DNA from 3 places in the Cobetia sp. Ld8 genome. Region 3 is predicted to be linked to each of the others. Evidence: predicted binding sites of a transcription regulator. Region 3 holds the regulator's gene; each other region holds the start of a gene.
What was found. The regulator sigma-54, encoded in region 3, starts transcription at its own class of promoters, with help from an activator protein. The targets are predictions, from matches to a motif close to TGGCACNNNNNTTGCTNT.

Region 1 (7,976 bases), on a different contig from region 3:
GGCGCTCAAGGTGATGGCACTGCCTTCCGCCTGCAGCAAGGCCCGCACCCGCTCGGTCACCGCGTGGACATTGACCGGCGCCTGCAGCGGCGGCCGGTTCGGCCCGAGCATGCGATCGACCAGATCACGCAGGCGGTCCACCTCCTCGATGATGATGCGCGTGAACTCCACCATCTGCGGTTCGGGCAGGTCACGTTCGAGCAGCTGGGCGGCGCCACGAATGCCACCGAGCGGATTCTTGACTTCATGCGCGAGACCACGCGTCAGCACCTTGACTGCCTCCTGACGGGCGATCAGCGCTTCTTCGCGCGAGATCTGCATCAGGCGATCACGCGGTTCTATCTCGACCAGCAGTTCATTGGCGCTGATGGGCGTCGCGGTGAAATCCACCGTCAGCGCTTCATTGGCCGCGTTGATGATCTCGGCCTCACGCTGGGTGTAGGGGTGCTGTTCTTCCAGCGCCTTGCGCAGCACATTGATCAGGGTGTCATCCAGCCCGGTCATGTTGTCGGGCGTACTGCCCTTCACACGCACCAGACTCACCGCCAGCAGCGTCTCCGCGGCGGGATTCATCCAGACCATCTGCAGCTGTGAGTCCAGCACCACCACGGCAGTGTTCAGGTGTTCGAGCAGTCGTTGATGCATGGGTTTGTTCGCCATCTGCAGTACGTCTCCCTGTTCTGCAATAACCGCGCCAGTCTGGTGCAGGCACCGAGAACACGGCGTCCGATGCTGTGCAACCATTTCTGGCCTCTCATATTGGCACCAAAATGGTGCAGGCGAAAAATCGCGCTCGAATCCGCGTTGCCTCACTTCACCGCCAGGCGGCCCGACATCGACTGGCCCGGACACGAAAAAGCCGCCCGAAGGCGGCCTGTCAGCGAAGGAGAAACGCGCGAAGAAAGCAGGCCGCCCAGACGCTGCTAGCCACCGCCAGCATTGGCAGGGTTGTTGGGGTTGCGAGGCAGATTGACGCTGGCGCGCTGCACATAGACCACCTTCGGCTCACTGGTCTGGCGTACGCGGCCGGTGGAATCCAGCAGCTCCGCCTGGATGACATGCTTGCCACGCTCCAGCGCCGGCACCATGAAGACGGTGCTGTGCATGGCGGATTGAGACGGCGCACCGTCCACGGTCACGCGCACCTTGTCTTCCGGGCGCAGCTTGGGCTCGATTCCCAGGCGCACCGCCAGATTGCCTGCCTGCCCGGTCTGCAGCGTCTCCTCGTTGGACGGGCTCTGGATGGTGAAGGTGGTATAGCCACGGAAGGCCACATCCACCGCAGGCGCCCGGGTGCGGGTGCTCTCGCTGGATGAGGTAGAACTCACGCGCGACGGCGTGCTGCGCCGCGGCGGCAGGGATTCCGTCGACGGCACCACGCTGAGCGGCGTCAGCTGCACCTTGCTGCCGCCCGCAGGCTGATCACTGAAGACCACGTTGCCGTTGGCATCGACGTGACGATAGACCTGGGCCGCCTGTAGATCGAACGACAGGCTGGACAGCATCAGCGTCGCTGCCAGCAGCAGGCACTGCAGTGGCTCGGGGCGCGCTGCTGGCAGTGCACGCGAGTCAGTCGCGGGGTTCGCGACGCGCAGGGAGGATACGAAGGGCCACATCCGAAGATTCCTGAAGAGAGTCATGGGAGGCCAGAAGCCGCAGGCAGCTCCAGCGGGTTGGGTCTATCGGCAGGCGATCCTGCTGCCTGAAGACAAGGCTAACAAGTTACAAAGCTTACCGCGTTGATGCCAGCATTTGGGGCCTTCGACAAGATGCCTGAGTGCATTGACTGTCACGCAAGGCTACCACCGCGCCCTGCATATCTGTCATCAGCATGGCCGACCTCAGGGAAAAGGATCAGGGGCAGAGCAAAGGATCAGAGCAAAGGATCAGAGCAAAGAGATGGAACGAAACAGGGCCACAACGAAAAACAGGGCCACACCTGTCGGTATGGCCCTGCTGTCGTCATCGTCCGGGGCTTGCCTTCACCGGGAAGGCACTCCGTCAGATGGCGTGGCTAGCGAATGGCTGCCTCAACCTCTGCAGCGCTTGGACGCTGCTGTACTTAGGCGTTGCAGTACTTAGACGCTGTAGTACATGTCGAATTCGAGCGGGTGAGTCGCCATGCGCAGGCGCTGGACGTCTTCGCCCTTCAGCTCGAGGTAGGCATCGATCATGTCGTCGGTGAAGACGCCGCCCTGGGTCAGGAACTCACGATCGCCGTCCAGCGCGGTCAGGGCCTGTTCGAGGCTCTCGGCCACGGTCGGGATGGACTTGGCTTCTTCGGCCGGCAGGTCGTAGAGGTTCTTGTCCATCGCGTCGCCCGGGTGGATCTTGTTCTTGATACCGTCGATACCGGCCATCAGCATCGCGGAGAACGCCAGGTACGGGTTGGCCGTCGGATCCGGGAAACGCGCCTCGACACGCTTGCCTTTCGGGCTGGCGGTGTACGGGATACGGATGGAAGCGGAACGGTTGCGGGCAGAGTAGGCCAGCATGACCGGCGCTTCGAAGCCCGGCACCAGACGCTTGTAGGAGTTGGTGGACGCATTGGTGAAGGCGTTCAGGGCACGAGCGTGCTTGATGATGCCGCCAATGTAGTAGAGGGCCATTTCGGACAGACCCGCGTACTCGTCACCGGCGAACTGGTTGTCGCCATCCTTCCAGAAGGACTGGTGAACGTGCATGCCGGAACCGTTGTCACCGACCAGCGGCTTGGGCATGAAGGTCGCGGACTTGCCGTAGGCGTGAGCCACGTTGTGGATCACGTACTTGAGTTCCTGAACCTCATCGGCCTTCTTGACCAGGGTGTTGAACTTGACGCCGATCTCGTTCTGGCCGGCGTTCGCCACTTCGTGGTGGTGAACTTCGACTTCCTGACCGATGGCTTCCAGGGTGTTGCACATGGCAGCACGGATATCGTGGAAGCTGTCGATCGGCGGGACCGGGAAGTAGCCGCCCTTCAGACGCGGACGGTGACCCAGGTTGCCGCCTTCCGGCGTGGAATCGGTCGCCCAGGCACCTTCTTCGGAAGAGATCTTGAACATGGAACCGTTCATCTCGTTCTTCCAGTGCACTTCGTCGAAGATGAAGAATTCCGGCTCCGGACCGAAGAAGGCGGTGTCGCCCAGACCGGTGGACTTCAGGAATTCCTCGGCACGCTTGGCGACGGAACGCGGGTCGCGCTCATAGCCCTGCATGGTGGCCGGCTCGATGACGTCGCAGCGCAGCACCAGGGTGGTGTCTTCGGTGAACGGGTCGAGGAAGGCAGTGCCGTCGTCCGGCATTAGGATCATGTCGGATTCGTTGATGCCCTTCCAACCTTCGATGGAGGAACCATCGAACATCTGGCCGTTCTCGAAGAATTCCTCATCCACTGTACGCGCCGGGATGGAGACGTGCTGCTCCTTGCCCTTGGTGTCGGTGAAGCGCAGATCAACCCACTTGACTTCGTGTTCTTCAATCAGGGCAAGTGTCTTCTCAGCCATGGTAATTCTCCGATGGAGCCGGCGGCTCTGGTTACAGTTGGTGTCAGCGTTGTCTGGGGTTATTGCTCTATTTTGTAAGCCTTTTCTCTCATGGTCGGCGTCGTTATGCCAGCCATCAGACAGGATGCTCTAACAATGCAGCGAGCGTGCCAGAATGGCGCACGCCGCATCGCTCATTTCAGTAAGATCATGAATATGCTAAAAAAAACATCACCATCTTCATGCATGCAGCACGAAAACCCGACCAAAGATGGGCCGACAAGGTGCAAAAATTCTTGCCGCGCAGTGCAGATTCATCATTTGAGTGCACCAAAAAACGCCATTGCTCCACATTGGTGCAAACCGCTGAATCCCGGGATTTCTCCGCTCACACCCGATGATCACGTCAGCATCACATTGCGGTCATTTCTTTCTTTCATCCTCATGTTTGCCTCGACTCACAAGTTTTTTTCATCCGCGACAAGGGCGCGGAAAAGACTTGAGAGACAACCATTTGGGCACTTCAGGCCAATTGAAGGCACTCGCTGACTCGCCTCGTGAATGCACGATGCTGGCAGGAGGCATGCCATGCCCCCTATAATGCGCCCCAAATCACAAGCGCCCGGTACGCGAGCGCCCATTTTCCGCACAGGTTCCCGTCGTGATCGAGAAACTTCGCAACATAGCCATCATCGCCCACGTTGACCACGGTAAAACTACCCTGGTCGACAAGCTCCTGAGTCAGTCTGGCACCCTGGACCGCAAGGCCGAGGGTCAGGAACGCATCATGGATTCCAACGACCAGGAAAAAGAGCGCGGCATCACCATTCTCGCGAAGAACACCGCGATCCAGTGGAACGACTACCACATCAACATCGTGGATACCCCTGGGCACGCTGACTTCGGTGGCGAAGTCGAGCGCGTGATGTCCATGGTCGATTCCGTGCTGCTGCTGGTCGATGCCGTCGATGGCCCGATGCCGCAGACTCGCTTCGTGACCCAGAAGGCATTCGCCCAGGGCCTGAAGCCGATCGTCGTCGTCAACAAGATCGACCGTCCGGGCTCTCGTCCTGACTGGGTCGTTGACCAGATCTTCGATCTGTTCGACAACCTGGGCGCGACTGACGAGCAGCTCGACTTCCCGATCATCTACTGCTCTGCCCTCAACGGCATTGCCGGTATGGATCCGGAAGACCTGAAAGACACCATGGACCCGATGTTCCAGTCCATCGTCGACATCGTCGAGCCGCCGAAGGTCGAGCTGGACGGTCCGTTCCAGATGCAGATCTCAGCACTGGACTACAACAGCTACGTCGGTGTCATCGGTCTGGGTCGCATCAAGCGCGGCGCCGTCAGCCCGGGTCAGCAGGTTTCCATCATCACCAAGGAAGGCGCTGTCCGTAAGGGCAAGATCGGCCAGGTCATGACTCACATGGGTCTGGACCGCGTGCAGACCGACAAGGCGACTGCCGGCGATATCGTCTGCATCACCGGTATCGAGAACCTCGCGATCTCCGACACCATCTGCGACACCGCCACTGTCGAGGCGCTGCCGCCGCTGACCGTCGATGAGCCGACCGTCTCCATGACCTTCCAGGTCAATGACTCTCCGTTCGCCGGTCAGGACGGCAAGTTCGTCACCAGCCGCAACATCCGTGAGCGTCTGGACCAGGAACTGATCCACAACGTCGCACTGCGCGTCGAACAGGGCGAGACTCCGGAGAAGTTCGTCGTCTCCGGTCGTGGTGAGCTTCACCTCTCTGTTCTGATCGAATCCATGCGTCGTGAAGGCTTCGAGCTGGCCGTGGGCCGTCCGGAAGTGATCATCAAGGTCATCGACGGTCAGAAGCAGGAACCGTACGAAGAAGTCATCATCGACTGTGAAGAGCAGCACCAGGGCTCCATCATGGAAGAGCTGGGCTACCGCAAGGGCGAGCTGACCAACATGAACCCGGATGGCAAGGGTCGTGTGCGTCTGGACTTCATCATCCCGTCTCGCGGTCTGATCGGCTTCCGTGGTCAGTTCCTGACCCTGACCTCCGGCACCGGCATCCTGACCAGCCGCTTCGATCACTACGGTGATCTGAAGGAAGGCGCAGGCGTCGAGCGTCGCAACGGCGTCATGATTTCCATGGTGCCGGGCAAGGCGCTGTCCTACGCCCTGTACACCCTGCAGGAACGTGGCAAGCTGATCATCGGTCACGGTACCGAAGTCTATGAAGGCATGCTGGTCGGTATCCACAACCGCGCCAACGACCTGGTCGTGAACCCGACCAAGGCCAAGAAGCTCGATAACATGCGTTCTACCGGCAACGATGAAAACATCGTGCTGACGCCGCCGATTCGCTTCACCCTGGAGCAGGCGATCGAGTTTCTGGATTCCGATGAGCTGGTGGAAGTCACTCCGCTGCACATCCGTATCCGCAAGAAGTACCTGAAAGAGAACGAGCGCAAGCGCGCCAGCAAGTAAGCTGGCCCAGCCTGCCCCCTGCCTGATGGCAGGGGGCATCGTGCTCAAACGCAAAAGACCCGCCAACTCGGCGGGTCTTTTGCGTTTGAGCACTTTTCGCTGTTGCCGCAAAGGGCAGCATGACCATCTCTCTAATACTTATGAATGTCATTGCAGGAAGTGCGTCGCTATTAGGGCTCGCAGAATAAGAGAACTTTGCGCGATACCTTGGCCTGAGGCATCTCTAACACTTAAATGAGGGTTATATGAGGCATATTAGTGTTGCGCATATAGCATATTCATTCAGAGCATCTCATAAGCGGCCGATGCCGACGCGCAACATGATGCCTTTATTTCTTTATAGGGCGCAATTACACGTCATCGAGCGAGGATAAATCGTCGAATTCTAATGATGCGTCGCGTTTGAACGACGCAAAAACGAGACGTCGATGCGCAGTCACTAGGGTCAACGCAACGGAGCAGGTATCTTCTGCCGGAGCTTTCTTTATGCATATCCTGCAGTTAACGAAGACTTGTTCGCCACACGCCACCCGGAGCAGGGTCCTCTTACCGATCCTCGTGAGCACTCGCCATGTGTCGTCATTGCCAAGCCAGGTGTGTGCAATGCGTCACGAATACGCTCCAGAAGACCCGTATGAAAGGATTCAGCAATGAGCATCAAGCAACGCCTCGAAGTCCTGCCATGGGACACGCTGGCGCGTTACCGCCTGATCGAGATCATCGCCTTGTGGGAGGGGCGAGTCACTTCGCGTCATCTGGGCAACGCCTTCGGTATCGCCAGACAGCAAGCCTCGCGCGTCATGAAGACCTACCGCGAGACGGTCGCCGAGAACAATCTCGAGTATGACCCCGTCATCAAGGGCTACCGTCCGTCGGCGAATTTCTGCCCCATGCTGACGCGGGGTGAGGTCGATGAATACCTGCAATTGCTGGGCAATCACGACAATCTGAATCCGCATTTCACCGGGTTGGGGCTAGGCCAGGCAAATACCGAGGCCCTGCGCCTGCCGTCACGCAGCGCCAGTCCGCCGGTGGTCAGGGCCTTGATCGAAGCCGCCAGTCAGGGCGCGCGTCTCGAGGTGACCTATGCCTCTCTCAACTCCCCCCAGGGGGAGGAGCGCATCCTGTGTCCGCATACGCTGGTCTACGCCGCTGGCCGCTGGCATGTGCGCGCCTTCTGCGAGAAGAACCGGGCTTTTCGTGACTTCGTGCTGTCTCGATTCCGCGCGGTACCGGAGCTGTTCGGTGAAGCCCTCGAGGGCAGCCAGCGCGAGTGCGATGAAGGCTGGGAGACGCGAGTCACCTTGAAGCTGGGCGCCGATCCGCGCCTGACGCCCGCCGAGTGCGGCCTGATAGAGCAGGACCACGGCATGGTGGATGGCGAGCTGCACCTGCCGACACGCGGCGCCCTGGTGCAGTACGTCCTGCGCGAGCTGGGCATCAATCCGGACCATCTGGAAGAGTCTCCGCGCGCCCAGCAGCTGGTCGTGCTCAATCGCGACGAGATCACTGACTGGCTGTTCGTCAGCTCCAGCGCCTGACGCGGGAGTGAGCGGGTCTGCCCTCGCGCTGACCTCAGTTGCCTGAATGGGCTATCCATCGCCGAGCGAAGTTTATATGATGACTTCTGCACACAGTCCTTCGCCCTTCCCGGCGGAGGGCTGTTTTTTTGGTGTCCAGCAAGGCCTTGCTCGCAAGGGGCTGACACCACGACTGACAGGAGGTCTCATGGCCACACTTCCCTCGATCATCATCAATCGTCTGGACGCCGAACGCCTCGAGCGCCTGATTGATCGCGTTGCCGCCGCCGACCGCCAGGTGGCAGAACAGCTTGAGGATGAGCTGGAGCGCGGCGAGGTCGTCGAGCCTCACGAGGTGCCCGCCGATATCGTCAGCATGAACAGCCGCGTGGAGTTCACGGACCTGACCCGCCAGCAGACTCTGGTGCGCACGCTGGTCTATCCGCATGCGCTGCCCGACCAGCAGGATGGCCTGTCGGTGCTGGCGCCACTGGGGGCTGCCCTGCTCGGCCTCAAGGTCGG
Region 2 (7,976 bases), on a different contig from region 3:
CGGGCTGAGTTCCAGCTCGTCACCGACCTGCACACGGGAATGGATGGCTTCGGAGCCGCCACGCGAGACCGGCTGACGACGCACCGCGATGCAGTAATGCGAGGGATCATCCGGCGGGCTGATCAATGAGTAGGCGTTGCGACACACCCGCCCCTCTCCCGGAATGCCCAGCACCACATGACTGCCCGGCGAGAACGGCGTGAAGGGGGGAGCCTCATCGGCAGGCACCAGGGTGAGACGGCGCACGCTGCTGCTGAGCTGATCGACCGCGGCGACCCGCGCCTTCATGAAGCGAGACATGGTGCCACCTCCTCCTGTGGGGGAATCTCTCCCGGGGCTTCCGCATCGATTCGCACGCCCATGTAGGCGCCGAGACGCTTGGAAAAATGATCACGCACTTCCAGCATCAAACCGCAGCCATCACAGGCTGCCGGCGAGTGGATGACATGCTCACTGACCTGCTGACAGTGCACGCAGAACACATGCCGCCCCAGGGCAGCGACCGGCAACATCACCATGTCATCCAGCAGCAGCCCCTGCTGCTGAGCCAGATTGGCGACCTGCCACACGAAATGCTCACTGCCGATGATGACCAGACACCCCGCGACACCGATCTCGCTGATGGCGCCGACCAGTGCGTCGCAGGCCTTCGGGCGGTCATCGACGTCGTACCAGCGATGCAGACGGGCGTTGTCGACGGGGCCCGTGGGCAACGCCTCTGTTGCCGGGGCGGATTGCACGGCGCCTCCCACCTCGCGGCTACCGAGCTGCCCCAGCAGCGTACTGATCAGCTGACAATGCATCTGCAGCTGCTGACGGGCGTTGCCCGCCGCCTCACCAGTACCTGGCAGGCTCTCGGGAGACTGGCACGCCACCAGATAGCGTTGGGCATCGGGCAGCGCCTCGATGCGTGGATAGTGTTGCCGACTTCGAATCCCGGCAGTGACAGAGGATGATTGCGGGCTTTTCATGACACGACCCTGCTCTGAGAAATTGTCCTTGTTGTAATGCCGCCGTCTTGACGATGACGTGCATCCGACTACCACTCCATTTCTTGAGCATATTTCGTGCCATTGACGGCAAAATCATTGCCCCACATACCCGACAAAATTGCCTGAAAATCCTGCTTCATACATGAACCATCAATCGAGACATTCACGCACCAAAACAGAACACTCAGCTCAGGTAAAACGGCTTATATTCACCATTATTGCTCTGTTTCATTCTCACCCCACAAGCCAACCTCTACGCCTGACATCTTTCTCATGAAATAACCACAAGATCCTGAAAGAATGGAAAAACTCTGCCTTGAGAAAATCACGACCTCTCCGTCGACACGACACCATGTGCTTCTCCATCATCAGCATTATGACGCGCTTTCGCTTGCACGATATCGGCCGGATTCCTTGATTGAACTCAGCACAAAAGAAAGCGCCTCACCGAAGGGGTGAGGCGCTCTAATGACTCGATGGAATCAGGTCACATTTTTCTACATCAACCGGAGCAGAGCTCTTGTCATTGCGACAGCTTGCCTGGACAACATTGCGGCGAGCTTGCTGACAAAAGGCTTCGCAGCTTTGCCATGACAATCATGCGCAATGCCAGCCATGCACGATCGCTCTCATGCGCAATGGCACACGCACGATAGAGATCGTGCCATCAGTAACCGCTCTGTCCCGGCACCCAGTTGGTGCCCGCCAGCGGCACCCGGGCCATGGCCGCGGCTTCCACGTTCAGGGCGACCAGATCTTCCGGTTCCAGGTGGTGCAGGTGCGACTTGCCACAGGCACGTGCCAGGGTCTGGGCTTCCAGCGTCAGCACGCGCAGGTAGTTGGCCAGACGCTTGCCGGCTGCGACCGGGTCCAGTCGCTGGCTCAGCTCCGGGTCCTGGGTGGAGATACCGGCCGGACACTTGCCATCCTGGAAGTCGTCATAGAAACCGGCGGCGGACCCCAGCTTCTGATACTCATCGGCATAGCGCGGATGGTTGTCGCCCAGCGCAATCAAGGCGGCGGTACCGATGGCCACGGCGTCGGCACCCAGCGCGATCGCCTTGGCCACATCAGCGCCATTGCGAATCCCGCCGGAGACGATCAGCTGCACCTCACGGTGCAGGCCCATCTCCTGCAGTGCCTGAGTGGCCTGGGGGATGGCAGCCATGGTCGGGATGCCGACGTGTTCGATGAAGACATCCTGGGTGGCGGCCGTGCCGCCCTGCATGCCATCCAGCACGATGACATCCGCGCCCGCCTTCACCGCCAGCTTGACGTCGTAGTAGGTGCGGGTCGCGCCGATCTTGACGTAGATCGGCACCTGCCAGTCGGTGATCTCGCGCAGTTCGGCAATCTTGATCGCCAGGTCATCCGGGCCGGTCCAGTCCGGGTGGCGACAGGCGCTGCGCTGGTCAATGCCCTGCGGCAGCGTACGCATGCCCGCGACCCGCTCGGAAATCTTCTGGCCCAGCAGCATGCCGCCACCGCCGGGCTTGGCGCCCTGCCCGAGCACGACTTCAATCGCATCGGCCTTGCGCAGGTCGTCCGGGTTCATGCCATAACGTGACGGCAGATACTGATAGACGAGTCGCGAGGACTGGCCGCGCTCCTCCGGGGTCATGCCGCCATCGCCGGTGGTGGTGGAGGTGCCGATTTCCGAGGCGCCACGCCCCAGCGCTTCCTTGGCCTGGGCGGACAGGGCACCGAAGCTCATGCCAGCGATGGTCACCGGCGTGCTGATCACGACCGGCTTCTTTGCATGGCGCGTGCCGAGCACGACTTCGGTCTCGCACTTCTCGCGATAGCCTTCCAGCGGATAGCGCGACATGCTGGCGCCGAGGAACAGCAGGTCGTCGAAATGCGGCACCTTGCGCTTGGCGCCCCAGCCACGGATATCGTAGATTCCCGTCTCCGCCGCGCGCTGGATCTCATGGATGACATCGCGGCCGAAGGTCGCGGATTCCCGCAGTGCCGGGTTGTAGGGCTGTGTTTGAGTCTCGTCGGTCATGTTGAGCATCCTGATCAGTAGGCTGAGGCGTTGTCGACCTTGAAGTGATAGAGCTGACGCGCAGATCCATAACGCGTGAAGCTGGCCGGGTCTTCCTCGATTCCGGCACTCGCCAGCAACTCCGCCAGTTCTTCCAGGTGCTCGGCACGCATGTCCTTGGCGATGCAGTCCGCGCCCAGCGATGCGACCGTGCCCTTCACGTAGATTCGCGCTTCGTAGAGCGAATCGCCGAGCCCTTCACCGGCGTCGCCGCAGACCACCATGCGGCCCGCCTGGCCCATGAAGGCACTCATGGCCCCGATATTGCCCTTGACGACGATATCCACGCCCTTCATCGAGATACCACAGCGCGCCGAGGCATTGCCTTCGATGATCAGCAGGCCGCCGTGGGCGGTCGCGCCCGCGGACTGGGAGGCATCACCCTTGACCCGCACGCAGCCGGACATCATGTTTTCCGCCACCCCGACCCCGGTGTTGCCGTGGATGGTGACGCTTGCCTTCTGGTTCATGCCCGCGCAGTAGTAGCCCGCATGGCCATCGATATCGACACTGATGTCGTCATTGATGCCGCAGGCGATATTGTGGGCGCCGTCGGAATTGACCACTCGCCACTCACGCGCGTCCTTCAGGATGTCGGCATCGTGCAGGGCCTGGTTCAATTCGCGTAGCCCTTCAACGGCCAGATCGTGTGTCTTCATCATTACGCGGCCTCCGAACGGGCGGTGTCTTTTTCCCACAGATACAGGCGACCGGGTTCCGGCTCCCACACGCGGGCATCCTTGATGCCCGGCAGACTGGCCAGGGCACGGTATTCCGAGGCCATGGCCACGTAGTCATCGGTCTCGGCGATCACGGCTGGCTTGCAGGCGATCGGGTCACGCACCACGGCGAAGCCATCACGCGTGCCGATGGTGAAGGTGAAGAAGCCATCAAGGTCCTTCAGGGCGCCGGTGATCGCGGCTTCCAGGCTGTCGCCCTGCTCCAGACGCCAGGTCAGGTAGCCGGCGGCGACTTCGGAATCGTTGTCGGTCTCGAAGCTGATGCCCTCACGCTTGAGCTTGGTGCGCAGCCAGTTGTGGTTGGACAGCGAGCCGTTGTGGACCAGGCACAGGTCACGCCCGGTGGAGAACGGGTGGCTGCCCTGCAGGGTCACGGCGCTTTCGGTCGCCATGCGGGTATGGCCGATGATGTGGCTGCCCTGCATGCCCTTGAGGCCATAGAGGCTGGCGATATGAGCCGGCAGGCCCACCGCCTTGAGGATCTCGATGCTCTGCCCCACGCTCAGCACGCGAATCTGCGGGGCGCTGTCGGCAAGCCAGCCGCGCACGGCGCTCTCTTCCCCGGCGATCTTGAATACCGCGACACTGGCATTGCTGAACCAGTCCGCCACCGTGCCGACCTGCTCGCCCAGGCCCTTGGCGATCGCCTCCCAATCCTCATCGGCACCATCGCTTTGCAGCGTCAGCTTGATGCCAGCGTCAAATTCGTCGCCATAGATGGCGAAGCCGGCGCTGTCCGGGCCGCGATCGGTCATCGCGATCAACATCGGCTCGAACAGCTCCCCCAGGCGCGATTCCAGCGCCGGGTTCTTGAGATAAAGCCCTACGATTCCACACATGGTGATGTCCTCTCACGGGCAGGAGGCGTCTCCTGCCTGGTGTCTTGAGCGTGGTGGTGACAGTGGCGACCCTCGTCTGGCATGCCCCGCGAGATCCGCGAGCGCCGCCGGATGAGATCAGAAGAATTCGGCGTAGCGCTGGACTTCCCAGGCACTGACCTGTGCGTTGTAATCCAGCCATTCCTCGCGCTTGAGGCGCATGAACTCGGCGCAGATTCCCTCGCCCAGGCTCTCGCGCAGAATGCTGTCCGCCTCGAGCGCATCGATGGCCAGCGAAAGATTCTGCGGCAGCTTCTCGATGCCCTTCTCGGCGCATTCGCTCGGGGTCAGCGAGTAGAGATTGATGTTGTGGGGCGTGCCCGGGTCCAGCTTGCGCGCCACGCCATCCAGCCCCGCCGCGATGATGGCGGCGTGCACGAGATAGGGGTTGCAGCCGGCGTCCGGCAGGCGGAACTCGAGGCGACCGTAGGGCACACGCACCATGGCCGAGCGGTTGTTGTCACCGTAGGCGATGAAGACCGGCGCCCAGGTCGCGCCGCTGGTGCTGCCACCACCGACCAGACGCTTGTAGGAATTGACGGTCGGCGCGGCAAAGGCACACAGCGCCGGGGCATGTGCCAGCAGTCCGCCGAGGAAGTGGTACGCCAGCGGCGACAGGCCCATGCCCTGGGCGTCGGAGTCATCGCCGAACAGGTTGCGGCCGGTGTCATCACATACGGACAGGTGGAAGTGCATGCCATTGCCCGGGCGGTCCGCCAGCGGCTTGGGCATGAAGGAGCACACCATGCCCAGGTCATTGGCGATCTCGCCGGCGGCCATGCGCACGAAGGTGAAGCGGTCTGCCGAGGTCAGTGCATCGCTGTAGGTGTAGTTGATCTCGAACTGGCCGTTGGCGTCCTCGTGATCGATCTGATAAACGTCGAAGTCCACCGCTTGCAGCGATTCGACCAGGCGCTCGAGGAATTCACGCGAACGCGACAGGCCCTTGTAGTCGTAGCAGGGCTTGGCGAGGGTATCGCTCTCGTCCACCGGCAACAGCTCACCCGCTTCCCCCCGGCGGAACAGCGAGAATTCCGGCTCCAGCCCGCTATTGAGCGTCCAGCCCTTCTCCTTCAGGCGCTCCAGCTGCTTGAGCAACACCACGCGGCTGTCGTTGGCGAACGGCTGACCATTGACGTAGCCATCACAGGCCATGCGTGCATAACCCGGCTGCCACGGCACCAACGACAACGAGCTCAGATCACCCCGCGCCATGAAGTCCGGCCCCTCCGGCGACATGCCGAGACCACTGACGGCAAAGCCGGCAAAGCCGGCGCCCTTCTCGACCACATCCATCAGGCAATTGGCCGGCACGGACTTGGTCTTGGCAGCGCCATGAATATCCACGAACTGCGCCAGCAGATAGCGAATGTCGTGATCCTTGATGAACTGTTGCGCGTTTTCGGGTGACATCTGGGTTTCCTCTGAGAGCGGACCGGGTTTCATCTCCCTCGACACTGTCTGCCACCCCGGGAAACCTGACCCCTTGTGGTGACTCGCCACGTCAAGATAGCGGATGAAACGAGTTTTTGTGATTCCTGCTGGTCAACTTTATTTCCCCCAAAGAAAAGCATGCAGCATGCCATTTCGCCAACTGCCGGCCAGAACTTTTCACCAACCTACTGTTTTGCATGGAAATTTATTTTCCAAGTTCATTTCATCCCACAGGAAACGCCAGGTGATCCTGAGTGAATTTCTACCTGTTTCTCGAAATAGGCATCATTTCGGTGCCCAAAGCTCTCTCTTCGCACCAGCATGACGCAAAGCGCTAATATTCACGCCCTGATTCGTGCTGCCAATCGGCGCCTGACTCGCTCAAGTGCTGCCGTGGCCATGGCCTTTGACGGAATTGGCAAGCCCCTTGCTTAACTATGGGGAATGTTTCTTTCCTTCCAAGAATCGACTCTCGTGCGATCAGGCAAGGCAAGCAGCAGGCACAAGCCCCGGTGAAGCGCCTGAAAAGGCGAAAGAACAACAACACCTCCTGCGGCGGATGCGCGTCTTGCGCGACATCATCGCCAGCATCAGCAGGACTACGGCACCCCCCATTTACGCTAGGCAGCACGACTCACAGGAGAAAGGGACGCATGGCGAATTCATGGCGCATCTCGGCACTGGCCGAACAACACCGCAAGCTGGGCGCGGAGCTCGAAGACTGGAATGGCATGGGCACCGCCTGGAATTACGCCGTCTCGGACACGGCCGATGACCACGAGACCATTCGCACCCGCGCCGGTCTGATGGATGTCTCGGGGCTCAAGAAGATCCACTGCAATGGTCCGCACGCTCAGGCCGTGCTGGATTACGTCACCACGCGGGACATGTCCAAGCTGTATCCGGGCAAGTCGGTGTATGCCAGCGTCTTGAATGAGGCCGGCAAGTTCGTCGACGACTGCATCGTCTATTGCCTGGCACCGAACTCCTACCTCGTGGTGCACGGCACGGGTACCGCGAATGAAATGCTGGCCAAGAGTGCCCTGGGGCGCGCCGTCAGCCTGACCTTCGATGACGACATGCACGACATGTCACTGCAGGGGCCGGTCGCGGTGGATTTCCTGGAGCGTCACGTGCCGGGCATCCGTGAGCTGCGTTACTTCCACCATCTGCAGACCCAGCTGTTCGGCTGCCACGTGATGATCTCGCGCACCGGCTACACCGGCGAGCGTGGCTACGAGATCTTCTGCAAGGCCAAGGACGCCCCCTCTCTGTGGGAACAGATCCTCGCGGAGGGTGCCGACATGGGCATCAAGCCGTGCAGCTTCGGTACCCTTGACTGGCTGCGGGTCGAGAGTCACCTGCTGTTCTACCCGGCGGACAATTCCGAAACCTACCCGTACCCCGACCAGCCCGTGGGCGACACCCTGTGGGAACTGGGCCTGGACTTCACCGTCTCGCCGGGCAAGACTGAATTCCGTGGCGCCAGCGAACACTTCGCGCTGCAGGGCAAGGAGCGCGTCAAGGTCTATGGCGTGCTGCTGGATTCGAAAGACGTCGCCCAGATCGGTGACAAGATCTACGCCGACGGCAAGTGTGTCGGTGTCATCACCCAGGGCATGTACTCGCGCCTGAGCGATCGTTCCATGGCGCTGGCACGTCTCGAACCCGGCTATGCCGAGCATGGCACCCCGCTGACCCTCAAGACTGGCACTGACGGCGAGACCAGCCTCTCGGCCATCAGCCATTCCCTACCCTTCGATGACCCGGAAAAGGCCAAGCGACTGGCTCGCGGCTGATCGCACGCCACAGCCGCGAGGCAACAGCTCAAGCCCCGCGGCAACAGTGCGAATCGCGTGATGCTGGATAGCGTGAAACCTGAGAG
Region 3 (7,976 bases):
AGACGAATGAGCCGCGATGCACATCCCTGATGTACAGCGCTAACACACAGCGCAAATGCACAGCGCTGTCAGTGGCGGTTATTCGTCTTCCTCGAAACGCGCTTCGAACAGCGCCTCGATGGCCAGCATCGCCTCATCGGCCTGTTCGCCCTCGACATCGATCAGCAGTGTCGTGCCGCAGGGCGCGGCCAGCATCAGCAATGCCATCACATTGGCTGCATTGGCGCGTCGCTCGCCATGGCTGACCATCACCGTCGCGCAATAGGGCGCACAGCAATTGACCAGCTTGGTGGCTGCGCGGGCGTGCAGCCCGCGGCGGTTGGTCAGCGTCAGCTCACGAGAGGCCATCGCGATGCTCCTGCTGATGCTCTTGCTGATCACTCGCCTCACCCGCGTTGCTCAGAGCGGTATGAATGCCCAGCTCGCGGTGACGCAGGCGCACCTCAGGCAGGCGCTCGGCAAAGTAGCTTGCCAGCTGCTCGCACAGGTAGACGCTGCGATGCTGGCCGCCAGTGCAGCCCACGGACACCGTCAGATAGCTGCGGTTGCTGTCCTGATAGGCGGGCAGCCAGCGTTCCAGCCAGCCGGCGATATCGTCATGCATCGCCTGGACGGTGGGGTAGCGCTGCAGGAATTCGGCCACGCTGTCATCGCGACCGGTATCGCCGCGCAGATTGATGTCCCAGTACGGGTTGGGCAGGCAGCGGGCATCGAACACCATGTCGGCGTCGGTCGGCACGCCATGCTTGAAGCCGAAGGATTCAAAGGTCAGCGTCAGGTGGCGGGAGCTGTGCTGGGCGACTTGCTCGGTGATGCGCGAGCGCAGGTCGTGCACGCTCAGGTTGGTCGAGTCGATGACCAGATCGGCCTTCTGGCGAATGGGAGCGAGCGTCTTCTGCTCGATCTCGATGGCCTCGGCCAGGGTATGGTCGTTGTCGCGCGTCAGAGGGTGACGACGACGGGTCGCCGAGTAGCGTTCCAGCAGCACTCGCGAATCGGTGGTCAGGTAGACGACCTGCACGTCCATGCCGCTCTGGCGGACGTTGTCGAGCAATTCGGGGAAGCGGGTCAAGGCTTCCGGCAGGTTGCGGGCATCGATGGAGACCGCGATGCGCCGGCGCGCCGGGCTGTCCTTTTCGAGCTGATCGACCAGTGGCGCCAGCAGCATGCCGGGCAGATTGTCGATGGCATAGTAGCCAATGTCTTCCAGCGCCTGGAGAGCGATGGATTTCCCGGAGCCGGAGCGGCCGCTGATGATCACGATCTTCATGAAGTGCTCTCCAAGGGCGAGGTCAACGTCGAAAGAATGCAGGGGTGGGGCAGAAGGCTGCCCGCTATCAGTGCGCTGTACGTCGGCCGATGGAAGGCCAGCAAGACGAAAGCCCGGACGATGTCCGGGCCTGTCATTCAGCGCGCCGGTAATTCGGCGATGGCTTGGGTCAATGCCTCAAAGAGTGCACGCTGGCTGTCTGCCTGGCGCAGGGCCGAGCGATTGGTCGGGGAATTGAGCAATTCCGCAACCTGCCCGAGCAGCGTCAGATGGGTCTCATCCGCTTCCTCAGGCACCAGCAGCACGAACAGCAGATCGATGGGTTCTCCGTCGATGGCATCGAAGTCGATGGGTTCACCGAGCTTCAGAAACGCAGCGATTGGCGTCTTGCAATGCGGGCTGCGTGCATGGGGCACGGCCACACCGTGGCCAATGCCGGTCGACCCCAGTCTTTCGCGCCCGATCAGGCGCGAGAAGACTTCCTGGCTGTCCAGGCTGGGAATGTTCTGTGCGATGAAGGTGCTGAAGAATTCAAGCACCCGCTTCTTGCTCCCCCCGGGGACACCGTACAGCGTGCGCTCGGGGGGAAGGATCTGATCAAGTGTCATGGCTGAAGGTCAACGGGTCCCGGTGCCCTGAGAGCGAGCCTGGGACTTTTCCTTGTGTTTGACCAGCTGGCGATCCAGCTTGTCGGCGAGCGCGTCGATGGCAGCGTACATGTTGGGGTCTTCTGCCAGGGCGTGGAGGTCAGCGCCTGCCGCGTGCAAGGTGCAGGCAGCCTGCTGGCGCTCCTTCTCGATCGACAGTGTCACCTGAACATTGGTGATGTTGTCGTAATGCCGTTCGAGGCGAGCGAGCTTCTCGTTGACGTAATCGCGGAGAGGATCGGTAAGTTCCACATGATGCCCGGTGATATTCACTTGCATGGACACGCTCCTTTATCCAGCGGGTTGCCATTCAATTGTAACCCTTTTTGACTACGAGCAAACCCTGATCGGACGCTCTGCAACAGGCTTGACGGCCACCGTCTGGCGATGTTTTCGCACCCTTGCCAGTGGCGTCAGATGTCGTGAGCGTCTGTACCGACAATGCCCAAGCTTTGCGCAAAGATCAACGCTGCGCTGCATCGTGGCTCAGTGCTTGTCTTCAACTCAGTGAGGGGTAACGGAGTGGACTTCAAGGGCACGTCTGGTGGGTGGTGCGTGAAAGACGCGCAAGAAGGCGGGTTTTCGTCGCCAATCCCTGCATGTACGTCGCCTTTCAGGCGCTTCGATTGCGTGGAGCAAGCGACGTTCCGGGAGGTTCTTCGGGTGTCATCCAGGTGCAATACGCGCAAAAGTGACTTTAAAAACATGCGATTGACGGTAAATGACGCTGCCGGAACGGCGGTTTTTTACCATCATTCTGCGCGCTGTCATGGGCCATGACGGGCAATTGGCGAGCGGTTGACGGCATGACAGAGCGCGCGACAGGCATAACGCTACCCGCGAAGTCAGAGGCTGATGAGCGGAAAATCCAACGCTTGAGGTTGGCGACGGCTGCCATTGTGGAGGTGAGAGCTGGGCATGGCAGCCGCAGGTGATGCGTCAGGCCAGACGCTTGCGCTCGCTGGAGGAGGGGATGCCCATCGCTTCGCGATACTTGGCCACGGTACGGCGTGCGACCTCGATGCCATCGCTGGCGAGCAGATCGACCAGCCGTGAGTCGGAGAGAGGCTTGCGGGCCGGCTCTTCCGCGATCAGCTTGCGGATGCGGGCACGAATGGCGGTGCTTGAGTGGGCGTCGCCACTGCCGCTGCCACCAACCTGGCTCGAGAAGAAGAACTTGAGCTCGAAGACGCCGCGCGGGGTGTGGATGTACTTCTGGGTCGTGACCCGCGAGATGGTCGATTCGTGCATCTCGACCACTTCGGCGATGTTGGCCAGAATCAGCGGCTTCATGCCTTCCTCGCCTTGCTCGAGGAAGTCGATCTGGCGTGCCATGATCTCGCGGCCGACCTTGAGCAGGGTGTCATTGCGTGATGACAGGCTCTTCATCAGCCAGCGCGCTTCCTGCAGGTTGTCCTTTAGGAAGGTGTTGTCGGCGGACTTGTCGGCACGCTTGATCAGCGCGGCGTATTCCGGCTGGATGCGCAGCTTGGGCAGCGCTTCCGGGTTGAGCTCGACCTGCCAGCCATGGCGGGTATGGCGCACCAGCAGATCAGGGATCACGTAATCGCTGGCGGGCTCGCCCCAGGCGGATGCCGGACGCGGGTCGAGCGCGCGTACCAGGCGGATGACGTGGTCCAGCTCGTCATCGTCAAGGCTCAGGCGCCGCTTGAGCAGCTTGCGGTCATCGTTGCCCAGTGCCTCGAGGAATTGACGTACCAAGCGGCGCGCCTGCGCCAGCAGCGGCAGATCATCCGGCAGCAGCGCCAGTTGCAGCAGCAGGCATTCGCGCAGATCACGAGCGAAGACGCCAGTCGGGTCGAACTGCTGCAGACGCAGCAATACCTGCTCGAGCTCGGAGGCCTTCAGGCCGGGCAGGCCCTGGCCACGCAGGCCATCGACCAGCTCATCGAGTGACAGGCTCAGATAGCCGGCACCGTCGACGGCATCGATCAAGCTCTCCGCCATCTGGCGTTCACGGCCATCGAGGTCGGTCATCGCCAGCTGCCAGCGCAGGTGGTCCTGCAGGCTCTCGACACTGGTATTGCGATCGAAGTCCGGCCCTTCTTCGCTCCCGCTGCCACTGCCGGAGCTGGTCAGGCTACCGGCGTGGTCCTGGTAGAGGTCCGACCAGTCACTGTCGAGGGGGTATTCCTCGGGAATCTCGCTCGAGGAGTCGGCAGTGGAGATCTCGCTTGAATCCTGTGTCTCGACGACATCCAGCGACTCGTAGTCCTCGTCGAGCTCCAACATGGGGTTGGACTCGAGGGCTTGCTGAATCTCCTGACGCAGGTCGAGCGTCGACAGCTGCAGCAGCTGGATCGCTTGCTGGAGCTGCGGCGTCATGGTCAGCGAGGTGCCGAGGCGGAGTTGCAGGGTGGGTTTCATGGAGTCAGTCAATTCACGGCAAAGGAACGTGCTTACTACGCTATACCGTGACTCGGGGCACTGACAAGTGGTTGCCGTGAATATTCAAGCAACTTGCATGCCATGTTTCCACCAAGGTGGTATGGACGTCATGCATGCGTCTGATGTCAGACATGAAAAAGCCGCTACGCGATAAAATCACGCAGCGGCTTTTGAAGCTTTCGCCTCGCGAGGACTCAGCGCAGCCGCTGACCCTAGAGCGTGAACTCGTGGCCCAGGTAGACGTCGCGCACCTGCTGGTTGGCCAGGATGGAGTCCGCGTCACCGTGGGCGATGATCTGGCCATCGCCGACGATATAGGCGGTGTCACAGATATCGAGCGTCTCGCGCACGTTGTGGTCGGTGATCAGCACGCCGATGCCACGATCGCGCAGTTGGCGCACGATGCTCTTGATCTCGCCCACCGAGATGGGGTCGACGCCGGCGAAGGGCTCATCGAGCAGCACGAAGTCCGGCTCGGTGGCCAGTGCACGGGCGATCTCGACCCGACGACGCTCACCACCGGACAGGCTCATGCCGGCGCTGGCGCGGATGTGCGTGATGCTGAATTCCTCGAGCAACTCTTCAAGGCGTGCCTTGCGGCCATTGCGATCCAGGTCCTTGCGGGTCTCCAGAATCGCCATGATGTTATCGGCCACCGACAGCTTGCGGAAGATCGACGCTTCCTGCGGCAGATAGCCGATGCCGGCGCGTGCACGCTGATGCATGGCGGCAGCGGAGAGGTCCTTGTCATCGATGGAGACGTTGCCGGCATCGGCGCGCACTAGCCCGACGATCATGTAGAACGAGGTCGTCTTGCCGGCGCCATTGGGGCCCAGCAGGCCGACGATGTCGCCCTGGCGGATCTCCAGCGAGATGTCCTTGACCACCTTGCGGCCCTTGTAGGCCTTGGCCAGATGGCGAGCGCTCAGCGTACGCGGAGTAGCAGCAGTCATGACTTAGTTTTCCTTGCTGGCATTGGCGCCGCGCGGCGTCAGAGTCATGTGCACGCGACCGCCTTCGGTCTGCTGTGCCGTCTTGCTGTTGTTGGCGTTCACCTGGCGCTTGTCGAGGAAGTACTCCACGTAGCCGCCTTCGAAGGTGTCATCGCCTTTCTCGAGACGCGCGTTGCCGACCAGCTCCACGCGGCGCTCCAGTGCATGGTAGCGGATGGTGTCGGCCCAGCCCTTGACCAGCTTCTCGTCGGGCGCGGGTTGCTGTTCCAGGTAGGCACGCTTGCCGGTGGCCTTGACCAGCGAGATCTCGCCGCTGCCGGCGCGGCTGATATCGACGCGGCTGGCATCGAGTTTCATGCTGCCCTGGCGCATCTCCACCTGGCCGGTGTAGGTGGCGGTACCGGCCTTGTCATCGAGTGACAGGGCGTCCGCGGCGATGTTGATCGGCTGGCTGGCATCGCTGTCCAGCGCCATGGCGGCCGGGGCGAAGGTGGACATGCCCAGTGCCAGGCAGAGCGCCATGACACCGCTGTTGAGGGTCTGGCGACAGGCCGTCAAGGGCTTGCGAGTCGTGGAAGTCATGGTGGCTCCTTGGCATGACGGGATCGCCGCCCGAGCAATGATGCCATCGAGCGGCAGAGAAGAAGGTGTTGCGGCGCGGGTCATGGCTTGACGGCCAGCCCGGCGGGTTCATTCACCGCTGGCAGGCGCTGCCTCGAAGGTGCTGTTGACGCGCCCATCATCGGTATTGGTGCTGTCGGTGCCCGAGTCGATGCGCTCGGCTTCCTTGCTGGCCTCGCTCTGGCCTGTGCCGGGTTGCAGGACGCTGCGAACACGGCCCTGCAGCACGGCGGAATCCTGGGAGAGGTCGGCGCTGAAGCTGTCGCTTTCGACATGCTGGCCATTCTGGGTGATCACGACCGGCACGTCACTCCAGGCGCGATTCTGATCACGGCTGTAGTGCAGGACATCGGTATCGAGGGTCCACCGGTCATCGGGCTGGCGCAGTCTGGCATTGCCCTCGAGGGTGAAGGTGTCGCCGCCGGCGCTCAACACGCCACTGTCTCCCGTGGCATACCAGCGGCGGTCTTCACTGTCGTTGGTGCGAATCTTCGGGGTCTGCGCCCGGGTCACGTCATCGCCTGGCGTGTGCTCGATATGCGGCGAGGTCATGGACTGGATCGCCACGCCGCGCGCATCGAAGCGTGTCATGTCTGCCCCGTCGAGATAGTAATCCGGCTCACTGCTGTCGACCTCGACATTGACGGTCGATTCCAGGCTGTTGCGCTGCTCGATCAGCGCCAGCACGCCACCGACGAGCAGCAACAGCAGCATCAGCCAGAGGCGCGGAGAAGGGCGGGACAGACGTAACATCAGGGGCGCGACTCCTGCAGGTAGGTATCCAGCACCGAGGCCCAGTGGCCCTGGGCCTTGAGCAGCAGATCACAGAGCTCGCGCACGGCGCCATCGCCGCCCTGGCGTGAGGTGACCCAGTTGGCCTCGCTCATCACGTAGGCCATGGCGTTGGGCACGCTGACGCCGAGACCGACACGACGAATGGCTTCGCGGTCCGGCAGGTCATCGCCGCAATAGGCGACTTCTTCCAGCTCGATCCCGTGCTCGCGGCACAGGTCGGTCAGCGCGACCAGCTTGTCTTCACGGCCCTGGATGACATCCTGAATGCCCAGTTCCTTGGCGCGACGCTCGACCATCGGCGAGCTGCGGCCGGTGATCAGCGCAACGCGAACGCCACTGCGCAGCACCAGCTTGAGGCCATGGCCATCCTGGACGTGGAAGGACTTGGTCTCGACGCCATTGGCATCGTAGTGCAGACGGTTGTCGGTGAGCACGCCGTCGACATCCAGAGCCAGCAGACGCACGCGGCGTGCGCGGTCGATGATGTCCTGCGGATATTCTTCGCTCAGGGAATTCGTGTCGCTCATGGTCTTTCTCCTCGCACTCCGTGCATGCTTGACGCTGTCCTGTGAACGGCGCTGATGGGCGTTGAGCGGTGGCGTCTTGCCGGGACGATCTGCCGTCGAACAGAGACAGCGAACGCCCGCGGGAGTTCAGATCACGCCGCTGGCCAGCAGGCCGTGCATATGGATGGCTCCGATGGGGTGCTCATCCTCGTCACAGACTACCAGAACGCTGATGCGGTTTTCTTCCATGATGCGCACCGCTTCGGCGGCCAGCATGCTGGCGCGCACGGTCTTGCCGCCGCGGGTCATGACATCATCGACCTTCAGCGCGCGCAGATCGCCGTGTTGGTCGAGGGTGCGGCGCAGGTCACCATCGGTATAGACGCCGACCAGGTGGTCGTCATCATCGATCACGCAGGTGAAGCCCATGCCCTGACGCGTGATCTCGAGCAGCGCATCGCGCAGCGGGCTGCCGAGCGCCACGCGCGGCAGGGCATCGCCGTGGTGCATCACGTCCTGGACACGCAGGAGCAGGCGTCGGCCCAGGCTGCCGCCCGGGTGGGAAAGCGCGAATTCCTCGGCAGTGAAGCCACGGGCCTCCAGCAGCGCCACCGCCAGGGCGTCGCCCATCACCAGCGCGGCGGTGGTCGAGGCGGTGGGTGCCAGATTCAGCGGGCAGGCTTCCTGGGCGACGCTGGTGTCCAGATGTGCCTCGGCGTCACGCGCCAGGGTCGAGCCGGGCTTGCCGGTCATCGAGACCAGCGGGGTGCCCATG

Region 1: a site for sigma-54 is predicted at 3,620-3,637, ahead of glnA (glutamate--ammonia ligase). Genes of this name have one in related genera too.
Region 2: a site for sigma-54 is predicted at 6,225-6,242, ahead of glnT (type III glutamate--ammonia ligase). Genes of this name have one in related genera too.

What each region holds. Positions count from the first base shown of each region.
Region 1 is NZ_JBISHF010000009.1:321,313-329,288, reverse strand. It holds gene glnL (nitrogen regulation protein NR(II)) at 1-660, opposite strand, end outside; gene ACJJV2_RS17645 (DUF4124 domain-containing protein) at 924-1,616, opposite strand; gene glnA (glutamate--ammonia ligase) at 2,079-3,485, opposite strand; gene typA (translational GTPase TypA) at 4,126-5,934, shown strand; gene ACJJV2_RS17630 (WYL domain-containing protein) at 6,585-7,475, shown strand; gene rnk (nucleoside diphosphate kinase regulator) at 7,663-7,976, shown strand, end outside.
Region 2 is NZ_JBISHF010000007.1:1,149,861-1,157,836, forward strand. It holds gene ACJJV2_RS09630 (PDR/VanB family oxidoreductase) at 1-300, opposite strand, end outside; gene ACJJV2_RS09635 (dimethylamine monooxygenase subunit DmmA family protein) at 285-971, opposite strand; gene ACJJV2_RS09640 (FMN-binding glutamate synthase family protein) at 1,660-3,000, opposite strand; gene ACJJV2_RS09645 (protein glxC) at 3,015-3,701, opposite strand; gene ACJJV2_RS09650 (glutamine amidotransferase family protein) at 3,701-4,618, opposite strand; gene glnT (type III glutamate--ammonia ligase) at 4,736-6,070, opposite strand; gene ACJJV2_RS09660 (aminomethyltransferase family protein) at 6,745-7,890, shown strand.
Region 3 is NZ_JBISHF010000008.1:637,735-645,710, reverse strand. It holds gene ACJJV2_RS13735 (HPr family phosphocarrier protein) at 79-348, opposite strand; gene rapZ (RNase adapter RapZ) at 335-1,270, opposite strand; gene ACJJV2_RS13725 (PTS sugar transporter subunit IIA) at 1,408-1,878, opposite strand; gene hpf (ribosome hibernation-promoting factor, HPF/YfiA family) at 1,888-2,196, opposite strand; gene ACJJV2_RS13715 (RNA polymerase factor sigma-54) at 2,857-4,305, opposite strand; gene lptB (LPS export ABC transporter ATP-binding protein) at 4,539-5,279, opposite strand; gene lptA (lipopolysaccharide transport periplasmic protein LptA) at 5,283-5,861, opposite strand; gene lptC (LPS export ABC transporter periplasmic protein LptC) at 5,970-6,653, opposite strand; gene ACJJV2_RS13695 (HAD family hydrolase) at 6,653-7,222, opposite strand; gene ACJJV2_RS13690 (KpsF/GutQ family sugar-phosphate isomerase) at 7,349-7,976, opposite strand, start outside.